2 regions of the Vibrio panuliri genome follow, and region 2 is predicted to be linked to the other one. Evidence: riboswitches for the same ligand, from Rfam matches in the RefSeq annotation. Region 2 holds a riboswitch; the other holds the start of a gene.
The links. Region 2 has a riboswitch for thiamine pyrophosphate ahead of thiC (phosphomethylpyrimidine synthase ThiC). Riboswitches for the same ligand answer to the same signal wherever they lie in the genome.
Positions count from the first base shown of each region.

Region 1 (5,707 bases), on a different replicon from region 2:
GGTAGTTGCTTGTTCCAGCGCTTTGTTGAATGCTTGGATAGCTTGTTTGTCATAATGGTTAGCATTGGCGACAAATACCAACTCATCGTAGGCTGGAACGCCATGTTCTTCAGGGTAAAAGGTTTTGGCCGCATACCCTTCAAGCGCGAGTTGGTTGGTTTCAAAGTTACGTAATCCACCCCATATTGCATCGACTTTTCCCGATGCCAATGATGAAGATAGTGCCCAGCCAACATTGATAATTTCAACATCGGAGAACTTAACGTTAGCCTGAGAAAGCATGGTGCCGATGGTGGCTTCTTCGTTACCTGCAATTGCGATACCGATTTTCTTGCCTTTTAAATCACTTAGTTGTTCGTTTTTACCGTTATCGAGCACCATCAGAGTGTTAAGAGGGGTCGCGATCAATGTGGCGGAGCGTATCAGTGGTAAACCGGCAGCAACGTCAATGGTGAGGTTAGGCTGATAGGAGATCGCCATATCCACTTTACCCGCAGCGACCAATTTCGGTGGGGTACTTGGATCTGCTGGCTCTTGGATATCGACCTCAAGTCCTTGTTGTTTAAAGTAACCACGCTCTTGTGCAATAACGATAGGACCGTGATTTGGGTTAACAAACCAATCGAGCATCAAGGTGAGTTGTTTGTCTTGTGCCAAAACGTTGTTGGATAGGAGTGCGCTCAGTAGGGCTGCAGCGCTTATCATCTTATGTTGGTTCATTTGAGTTCCTTGTGTTGAGCTTACTTGTTTTCCCATGGAATGGCTTTTTTCAGCAGTGCATCGCTGATGAAGTAGAGAGCGATAGAAAGTGCGGCGAGAATAAACAGTGCGGCAAACATTTCATCGATGATCATGCGCGCATTGGCTTGTAACATCAGGTAGCCAAGTCCTGCACTGGATCCCACCCATTCACCGACGACCGCACCAATCGGCGCGATAACGACAGCAACGCGAATACCAGATGCCAATGTCGGTAGAGAGGCAGGGAACTGAATATGGCGGAGCCGTTGCCATTTTGATGCCCCCATTGTTTTCGCTAAGTCGAGATAGCCAGATGGGGTGTTACGCAAACCGTCATAGCAGCATGTGGTCACCGGGAAGAAGATAATTATCGCCGCCATCACGACTTTCGACGCGATGCCATAGCCGAGCCACAGCATCAGAATAGGGGCAATCGCAAATACGGGTATCGCTTGACTGGCGATTAAGATAGGTAGCAACCAGCGTCTGAGCGGCGCAAAGAGCAACATCTGCAGCGCAAACAACAAGCCCATTGATAGTCCCAACATCAGCCCAAGCAATATCTCTTGCGCGGTAACCCAAGTGTGCTTGAGCAGAATCTCATGACGTGATACCAGCTTTTCGAGCACTTCTAGGGGCGCTGGCAAGATAAAGCTCGGCAGAGCAAAGACCACGACAACCAACTGCCAAAGTGCGAACAGGATAAGTGTGGTTAGCATTAAGCGAACGATGGGCGAGGTTGACCGTGTCATGGTGGTCTGTGCGTCTAGCACCGATGTCCCTGTGCTGTGCTTACTCATAGTCTTGCTCCAATTGATCTAAGATCGCTTGTTGTAGTTCTGCACATTCTGCGTCAAGCACTCTTGGTGGGTTACTTCGTGGTACCGTCAGTTCTCTAGCTTGTGCTGGAGCGCCTTGCAGGACGTAAAGCTGATCTGCCAAACGTACCGCCTCTTGAGGATCGTGGGTGATTAACACGACTGTTTTATCTTTCAATAAATCCGCCGCTAAGGTTTGAAGCTTATGTCGGGTGACAGCATCGAGTGCAGAAAAGGGTTCATCCATTAACACGATAGGTTGCTGCTGCATTAAGGTTCGTGCGAGCGCGACACGTTGGCGCATCCCACCAGATAGTTGTTCGGGCTTTGTGTCGGCATACTCAAACAATCCAACTTGCTTGAGTAGCTGCTCGGCCTTCGCGTATTGGCTCTTGAGGCTGACGTTGCTAAAACGGGCGCTTAAGCAGACGTTATCGCGCACATTTAGCCAAGGTAACAACAAATCTTGTTGCGCCATGTAAGCGATACGGTGACTGAGCGGTAGACCGTCACTGGTGGTTAAATCTCCGTTTTCGATTAGCTTATTATCGAGTAAACCTGCAAGGTAGCGCAGTAGGGTCGTTTTGCCACAACCACTGCGACCAAGCAGGACTGTCCATTGACCTGCTGGAAAGTCAATGTTCACCTGATCAAGTGTTGCTACAGGGCTATCTTTATACTTCAACCCTTTGTTTTTGAGAGCTATACCAACGCTAGTCACGGTGTTGACTGCCTTTGCCAAAGTTCGACCCAGCAAAGAAATGATGCACCGGACCATGACCTTGCCCCACGGCTAATTCGTCTGCATGGGCGATAGCCTGTGAAATATACTCTTTTGCCAGTTTGACCGATTGAGTGACATCATTGCCTTGAGCAAGATAGGAAGCGATCGCCGAGGAGAGGGTACACCCGGTGCCGTGGGTGTTTTTCGTCGCATGACGTTTAGCACTGATAAGTTCAACTGAGTCGCGGGTGATCAAGAGATCGTTACTGTTTTGATCGTGTTCTAAATGTCCGCCTTTCAGTAACACCGCTCCCGCTCCCAGCGCCCGTAAATCCGCGATCATCGCATTCATTGCTTGCTCAGACTGAGGGACAGATTGCTCCGTTAAAGCAGCGCCTTCTGGTAAATTTGGTGTAATGATGTCGGCGAGGGGAAGCAGTTGACTTTTTAGTGTGCTGATCGCCGATTGTTCTAACAAAAGATCCCCGCTGGTCGCGACCATCACAGGGTCAACAATCAAGTGTTGTGGTTGGTACTGTTTAATTTTGCTTGCGACCACCTCAATAATGTTTGAGTCGGCCAACATGCCGATTTTTACCGCTACGATATTGAGATCGGTAAATACGGCATCAAGCTGACTTGCGACATGTTCCAGTGGAATAGGGAAGATGGCACTTACGCCTTGAGTGTTCTGCGATGTGATGGCTGTGATCACTGAGCAGGCATAACTTCCTGTTGCGGATATGGCTTTGATATCGGCCTGAATGCCTGCACCGCCGCCACTATCTGAGCCTGCGATGGTAAGTACAATCGGTGTTTGGGTATGACAAGTTTGCGCCATGGTCGCTCCTATTACTGATGTATAGGAACTATGACCCTGACCAATCAAGACGGATCGCACCCAAGCGGGTTGGGTTGCGCGGACTGCGTGTGGCAAAGTGTTGATAGTTCCCTACGTCAGTGCTAACTGAATCAGGTTCAACGGGTCTCGAAATTCGATCTCAGCCGCCGCATATTTGCTTTGGCCCCCCGACTATGTGCTCAGATATTAACAGTAAGCTCATCAATGTGCTACCGATAGAGCCACGGAATCCTGCATCGTGCAGTCACTTGAGTATTGAAGACTTGATTGATTGCTTTTAGCTTCAGGAATTGAGAAAGGTTGGTTGGCTGCCAAGCCTTTAAACTATCGGAAGCATGGCGAGAAATACGGAAATATGATCAAGGGGAGGGTCGAACACGACAGCACGATCAGTGAATGCGGCGGTTTCCTTGATCATGCTTTCGAGGTTCATTCCAGCTGTGTGCTGCCATAAACTGCACATGCGACTCTATCAACATGGTTGACTCTTGTTGCCAATCCGCTTGTGGTTGTTGGTTGCAAAACTCAAGTGCAAGCACAGTAAGGTGCTGTAAACGTTTCATAGACCAATCACGCAGTTCGATATCTGCGATAGGTTGACTGGCCGTCGCCTGCAACTTACTACTAGCAAGTTGCAGGAATGGGTACGCTTTGGTTGGGTCTTGATAGCGCATGGATTGAAACAGACGTAGACAGCCGTCTAACCAACACGCTATCGCTTTGCTTTGTTGCTCGGTAACCTCTGGGCCCCAAATAGAATCGGGCGCAGAAAGGATCAACTTTTGCAAAGTTTCATCTTGATCATGCTTCCGGTTTTGATACCAGTCAGTGATCTTTTCTAGCCACGATTCTAATGTGATCATGCTGCGTTATCCCATTGCTTTACAAAGTGATTTTCACCGATTTGCTTAACACCTTGCTGCACTATTGCGCTGGTGGCGCGAATTTCATCGGCTTCTTGAGAATAGTTTGGTTCAGTTTCGACCAAATGACCAAATGGTAAATCTGGGTCTGGCACAGCAGAGATAAGCAGTTTGGTGTATGGATGCTGTGGATTGGTTAGAATGGCTTGCGTATCCCCCCATTCAACGATTTGTCCTTTGTACATTACCGCGGTCTCTTCTGCGATGTAGTGCGCAGTGGCAAGGTCATGAGTAATATATAAAAAACCGATCCCAAGTTCTTTTTTCATCCGCTGCATTAGGTTAAGTACACCAAGGCGGATTGAAACATCGAGCATTGAGGTTGGTTCGTCAGCAAGGATGACTTCTGCTCCCACAGCCAGTGCGCGCGCTAAGTTAACCCTTTGACGCTGACCGCCGCTGAGTTCATGAGGGAATTTTTGCAAGGTATCAGGGGCAAGTTCCACCAGCTTGAGTAGTTCATCTAAGCGAGCAGGGATCTCTTGGTTGCTCTTTACTTGCTTGTGGATCTTGAGTGGACGAGTGAGGTGATGCTCAATCGTGTGGGTTGGATTCAATGAACCAAATGGATCTTGAAATACCATTTGTACCTTGCTGCGGTAATCAAGCAGATCTTTTCGGCTATTGATCTCATTGATATTACGACCTTTAAAGAGGATCTCGCCGCTGGTGGCAGGGTACACCTTAGTGATCAAACGTGCACAAGTACTTTTACCACAGCCAGATTCTCCGACTAATGCTAAAGTTCGCCCCCGATGAAGATTAAAACTAACTCCTTGCAATGCTCGAAAGCGCTCAACTGAAGAAAACCCGCCACCGATTGAAAATTCTTTTACAATATCATTAACTTGAACGATTGGTTCACTCATGCCAGTGCTCCTTCTGATTGATGCTTTCCTTGGTGGATATTAGGGAATGATGCCCATAGTTTTTGGGTATAGGCGTGCTGAGGATTTTCGCGAATGGCCTTTGAACTGTTCACTTCAACAATCTCGCCATGACGCATGATCGCAATGCGATCACATAACTGAGTCATCAGGGCTAGATCGTGGGTGATAAACAAGATCGAGAAACCAAACTCTTCACGCAGTTGGTAGATTTGCTGCAAGATCTCGCGTTGCACCACTACATCCAATGCCGTGGTTGGCTCGTCCATAATGATCATTTTTGGGTTGAGTGACAGCGCAATCGCAATCACAAGACGTTGGCGCATGCCGCCACTAAATTGGTGTGGGTACTCGGTTAAGCGTTCCCGTGGGATATTGACCAGATCGAGTAACTGTTCAGCGCGTTTTTTTGCTTGCTCTTCGCTCATCCCTTGATGATGACGCAGTACATCAGCAAACTGCTCTTGTACTGGCAATACGGGGTTTAATGAGTTCATTGCACTTTGGAACACCATCGCAATCTCGCTCCAGCGAATGGTGTTGAACTCAGCTTCAGGCAATTTTAGGAGATCTCGTCCTTCAAAATGGATTTGCCCACCAGAAATAAAGGCAGGCGCTTTGTGCAAGCGGTTTATCGCAAAGGCAATGGTACTTTTACCACACCCCGATTCACCTGCGAGACCGAAAATCTCACCTTTGCCAATATCAAAACTGACCGATTTAACCGCATTGAAGTCCCCGTGGTCGGTGAT
Region 1 is NZ_AP019655.1:5,849-11,555, forward strand. Features, by position in the region: gene GZK95_RS14945 (ABC transporter substrate-binding protein) at 1-720, opposite strand, end outside; gene GZK95_RS14950 (ABC transporter permease) at 741-1,493, opposite strand; gene GZK95_RS14955 (ABC transporter ATP-binding protein) at 1,534-2,337, opposite strand; gene thiD (bifunctional hydroxymethylpyrimidine kinase/phosphomethylpyrimidine kinase) at 2,273-3,124, opposite strand; TPP riboswitch at 3,216-3,325, opposite strand; gene GZK95_RS14965 (transcriptional regulator) at 3,535-4,008, opposite strand; gene GZK95_RS14970 (ATP-binding cassette domain-containing protein) at 4,005-4,937, opposite strand; gene GZK95_RS14975 (ABC transporter ATP-binding protein) at 4,934-5,707, opposite strand, start outside.
Region 1: another riboswitch for thiamine pyrophosphate. It lies ahead of thiD (bifunctional hydroxymethylpyrimidine kinase/phosphomethylpyrimidine kinase); the one in region 2 lies ahead of thiC (phosphomethylpyrimidine synthase ThiC).

Region 2 (5,707 bases):
GTTAATTGATGGGGTTAGACTTAGGTCGAAGCTCTTGATCGAAGCCCCGGTAAACGGCGGCCGTAACTATAACGGTCCTAAGGTAGCGAAATTCCTTGTCGGGTAAGTTCCGACCTGCACGAATGGCGTAATGATGGCCACGCTGTCTCCACCCGAGACTCAGTGAAATTGAAATCGCTGTGAAGATGCAGTGTACCCGCGGCTAGACGGAAAGACCCCGTGAACCTTTACTACAGCTTGGCACTGAACATTGACCCTACATGTGTAGGATAGGTGGGAGGCTTTGAAGCACGTACGCCAGTATGTGTGGAGCCGTCCTTGAAATACCACCCTTGTAGTGTTGATGTTCTAACGTCGACCCCTAATCGGGGTTACGGACAGTGCCCGGTGGGTAGTTTGACTGGGGCGGTCTCCTCCCAAAGAGTAACGGAGGAGCACGAAGGTGGGCTAAACACGGTTGGACATCGTGTGGTTAGTGCAATGGCATAAGCCCGCTTAACTGCGAGAATGACAATTCGAGCAGGTACGAAAGTAGGTCATAGTGATCCGGTGGTTCTGTATGGAAGGGCCATCGCTCAACGGATAAAAGGTACTCCGGGGATAACAGGCTGATACCGCCCAAGAGTTCATATCGACGGCGGTGTTTGGCACCTCGATGTCGGCTCATCACATCCACGGGGCTGAAGTCGGTCCCAAGGGTATGGCTGTTCGCCATTTAAAGTGGTACGCGAGCTGGGTTTAGAACGTCGTGAGACAGTTCGGTCCCTATCTGCCGTGGGCGTTGGAGAATTGAAAGGGGCTGCTCCTAGTACGAGAGGACCGGAGTGGACGAACCTCTGGTGTTCGGGTTGTGTCGCCAGACGCATTGCCCGGTAGCTAAGTTCGGAATCGATAACCGCTGAAAGCATCTAAGCGGGAAGCGAGCCTTGAGATGAGTTCTCCCTGATACTTTAAGTATCCTAAAGGGTTGTCGGAGACTACGACGTTGATAGGTCAGGTGTGTAAGTGCTGTGAGGCATTGAGCTAACTGATACTAATTGCCCGTGAGGCTTAACCATACAACACCCAAGGGGTTTTGATGGACTCAAAGAAAGAACAAAACTTGATTGTGTAGAGAACACAAAAACAGCTTTCCGAATTAAAGAATTTGCTTGGCGACCATAGCGATTTGGACCCACCTGATTCCATGCCGAACTCAGAAGTGAAACGAATTAGCGCCGATGGTAGTGTGGGGCTTCCCCATGTGAGAGTAGGACATCGCCAGGCTTTATATTATGGACACTTGCTTGATAGCGAGTAAGCCACTGCGGAGTGGTAGTTCAGTTGGTTAGAATACCGGCCTGTCACGCCGGGGGTCGCGGGTTCGAGTCCCGTCCACTCCGCCACTTATTAAGAAACCTCGCTTTTGCGAGGTTTTTTTGAATCTACGATGTGATAAACTGTAATTTCTACAGGGTTATAGCTCCAATTCGAAAGAATAAGAGTAGCGGATTCCCCCAGTCGTTGAATTAGGGCGTGCTGAGAGTTCGAATCTAACTATCACGATGTAGAGACATTTAGGGGTGTAGCTCCAATTGGCAGAGCAGCGGATTCCAAATCCGCGTGTTGGGAGTTCGAATCTCTCCACCCCTGCCATATACGAAAGCCTCGTCGAAAGACGGGGCTTTTTCGCATCTATCGCTTTTTCAAAGCGAGTGTTGGGAGCTGGGGCGCCAGCCCGGTCGAATCTCTTCACCCCTGCCATATACGAAAGCCTCGTCGAAAGACGGGGCTTTTTCGCATCTATCGCTTTTTCAAAGCGAGTGTTGGGAGCTGGGGCGCCAGCCCGGTCGAATCTCTTCACCCCTACCATCTTCGAAAGCTTCGGCAGAAATGTCGGGGCTTTTTCGTATCTATTAGAAAATAAATTGGAACACTCTGTATCTGTGGTACTTTGTTTTTCGACTCTTAATTCCCATCTCTACATTCTCTAGTTCTTCTGCCAAATTCGTCGCGCAGCTTTCCAAACCATACATTCGCCTTTATATTCCCGTTAAAGTGACTACTGTAACTTTTTCAATCTATAAGCTTTTATCGGGTGAATATTTAGTTTGTAGGCTCGAAATTCTGTCTGTTATGGCTACAATATAGCCACTAACAGTTTTGGGGGATTTATGGGACAGCTTTCCATTTTAGGGTTTATCGCACTGGGTGGTGCGTTTGGTGCATGTTCACGATACTTAGTCTCAGAACTATGCGTCACATTATTAGGACGTGGTTTTCCATACGGTACGTTGACCGTTAACGTAGTGGGCTCGTTCATTATGGGTTTGCTGATCGCAGCCTTTGAAAGTGAGATTATGTCGATAGAACCTTGGCGCCAGATCATTGGCCTTGGGTTTCTTGGGGCGCTAACTACATTCTCGACTTTCTCAATGGACAATGTTTTGCTAATGCAGCAAGGAGCATTCTTTAAGATGGGCCTAAACGTACTGCTTAACGTGTTTTTGAGCATTTCAGCGGCGTGGCTGGGTTTTCAATTGCTGATGAAATCTTAACAATAATTTAAATATTTTCGCACAGGTCGGCTTGGTTTAGACCGACCAAATGCTTATAATTGCATCACTTGTCGGAGTGCCATTGGGCTGAGACCGTTAATTCGGGATCCGTTGAACCTGATCAGATTAGAATCTGCGAAGGGAACAGGAGAAGATATTATACCTAGGGAGTTTTCTATTTCCCCTAGTGTTCCTATCAACATATCGATGTTGTGCTTAGGTTGCTATAACCTAATTTTCGATACCTCTTGTCATACCGTTCCGCCAAGCATTTTTATCCCATACGTTTATATAAAATGAGCAAGGAAAAATGCTATGTCGAGTCGCAAGCAAGCGAGACTGGAAGCTAAACAATTTATTGATACTCTCTCAGTACAGCCTTACCCAAATTCACATAAGGTGTACGTTGAGGGTTCCCGCCCTGATATTCGAGTACCAATGCGTGAAATCTCATTGGCAGATAGCCTTGTAGGAGGCAGCAAAGAAGCCCCTGTATTCGAGCCTAACGAGTCTATACGTGTTTATGATACATCTGGCCTCTATACCGATCCTGAGCATCAAATTGACCTCTACAGTGGCTTACCGAAGCTTCGTGAGCGATGGATTGAAGAGCGTAATGATACAGAAATCCTTGATGATGTGAGTTCGGTTTACACCAAAGAACGCTTAGCTGATGAAACTCTTGATCAACTTCGTTACGGTAATCTACCACGAGTAAGATGTGCTAGTGACGGTAAATGTGTAACTCAACTTCACTATGCTCGCCAAGGCATTATTACACCAGAAATGGAATATATCGCTTTGCGTGAAAATATGGGGCGCGCTCGTTATCGAGATGAAGTCTTAGTTCAACAACACGCAGGTCAAGGTTTCGGCGCTAACTTACCCAAAGATATTACTCCTGAGTTTGTACGTAATGAGGTTGCAGAAGGGCGGGCAATTATTCCGTCTAATATTAACCACCCAGAGTCGGAACCCATGATTATTGGGCGTAACTTTTTAGTCAAAGTTAACGCTAACATTGGTAACTCGTCGGTCACCTCATCGATTGAAGAAGAAGTGGAGAAACTGGTTTGGTCTACCCGTTGGGGAGGCGACACCGTTATGGATCTCTCTACTGGTCGCAATATTCATGAAACGCGAGAGTGGATTCTACGCAATAGCCCGGTACCGATTGGCACGGTTCCAATGTATCAGGCTCTTGAAAAAGTGAACGGTATCGCCGAAAACCTCAATTGGGAAGTGATGAGAGACACGCTTATCGAGCAAGCTGAGCAAGGGGTCGATTACTTTACTATCCATGCAGGTCTGCTTTTACGCTATGTACCGATGACGGCAAAACGTGTGACTGGGATTGTTTCTCGCGGTGGATCTATTATCGCTAAGTGGTGTTTAGCTCATCATCAGGAAAGCTTTCTCTACACCCATTTCCGCGAGATTTGTGAAATTTGCGCTAAGTATGATGTTGCACTCTCTCTTGGTGATGGCCTTAGACCGGGTTCAATCGCTGATGCGAATGATGAAGCGCAATTTGCCGAGCTCAGAACGCTGGGAGAGCTAACCAAGATAGCTTGGGAGTATGATGTGCAAGTGATCATTGAAGGTCCAGGGCATGTGCCTATGCATATGATCAAAGAAAATATGGAAGAACAGCTTGAGCACTGTCATGAAGCGCCATTTTACACTCTTGGTCCTCTGACTACAGATATTGCTCCGGGCTATGACCATATTACTTCTGGGATTGGGGCGGCGATGATTGGTTGGTATGGCTGTGCCATGCTTTGCTATGTCACCCCGAAAGAGCATCTTGGTTTACCAAACAAAGAAGATGTTAAGACGGGCTTGATTACTTACAAGTTGGCTGCACATGCTGCGGATCTAGCGAAAGGGCATCCTGGTGCACAAGTACGTGATAATGCTTTGTCAAAAGCTCGTTTTGAGTTCCGTTGGGAAGATCAGTTTAATCTGTCACTTGATCCAGAGACGGCGCGTAGCTTCCATGATGAAACACTCCCACAAGAGTCGGGTAAAGTTGCGCATTTTTGTTCTATGTGTGGCCCCAAATTCTGTTCAATGAAGATTTCTCAAGAAGTTCGTGAATATGCGAAAGACACGGAGCAGGTCGCGGCTGATCAAGCTATTGAGATAAAAATGCTCAACGATCCATTGGAAGGTATGCGCCAGAAGTCAGCGGAGTTCCGTGCGACTGGCTCGGAACTTTATCATCCAGCAGTCAGTTCAGAGGCAGAGTAATGACGGTCTCTATACTGGTTCCATCGAGTAAGATTGAGTTAACTGGTGAGATTCAACAAGCCCTTATATTAGCCAAACAGCAAGGTTTGGCTATTGGTCATATTGAACTGGGAGTAAGCTCGACTCAATATCTGTTGATTCAAACCGAGCAGTCAGAACTTGTTATTGGCAGTGATCTTTGGTCATGTTCATCAAGGGATTGTGACTGTTATATCGAGTATCACAGCGATCAATTAAACCATCCAATTAAATCGAATACGGTTTATCTAGGTATGCGCGATGGTGCTCGCTGGCTAGATATTTGGACTCATTCGCAGAGTGTGAAAACTCGTGCTCTTGCTTATATGGTTGAATCACAACCATCAGAATACGATTGCCATCTAGCTTGGATAGTGGCTTTACTTAGTCTTGATTTCCCCCTTGAAGACTCTCTGACTCTTGCTCGTAGCAAGATGAATGTTTCACGTGAAACATGGCCAAGTGACTACCAATATTTTCCCCAACCAGTGCTTGAACACAAAGCGTTAGGCATTTCTGTGGGATGGATTGCCTCCTCATTCCAACAGCCATTTGGTAATGTCGATGAGACTCAGTTGGGGTTGTATCCTGTCGTGGATAACGTTGAGTGGGTGGAAAAACTGCTGAAGTTAGGCATTAAGACCATCCAATTAAGGGTTAAAGACCCCAATGTTCCAGATTTAGAACAGCAAATCATAGACGTGATTGAACTCGGCAAGCGACATCAAGCTCAAGTCTTTATCAATGACTACTGGCAACTAGCGGTTAAACACCGAGCTTATGGTGTTCACTTGGGGCAAGAAGATCTTGAAGTTGCCAATATCTCTCAATTGCACAGGGCTGATATTCGTTTAGGTTTATCGACGCATGGCTACTATGAGTTGCTACGTATTGTGCAA
Region 2 is NZ_AP019654.1:3,203,872-3,209,578, reverse strand. Features, by position in the region: rRNA gene GZK95_RS14780 (23S ribosomal RNA) at 1-1,058, shown strand, start outside; rRNA gene rrf (5S ribosomal RNA) at 1,151-1,266, shown strand; tRNA gene GZK95_RS14770 (tRNA-Asp) at 1,309-1,385, shown strand; tRNA gene GZK95_RS14765 (tRNA-Trp) at 1,559-1,635, shown strand; gene crcB (fluoride efflux transporter CrcB) at 2,154-2,537, shown strand; TPP riboswitch at 2,600-2,698, shown strand; gene thiC (phosphomethylpyrimidine synthase ThiC) at 2,853-4,790, shown strand; gene GZK95_RS14750 (thiamine phosphate synthase) at 4,790-5,707, shown strand, end outside.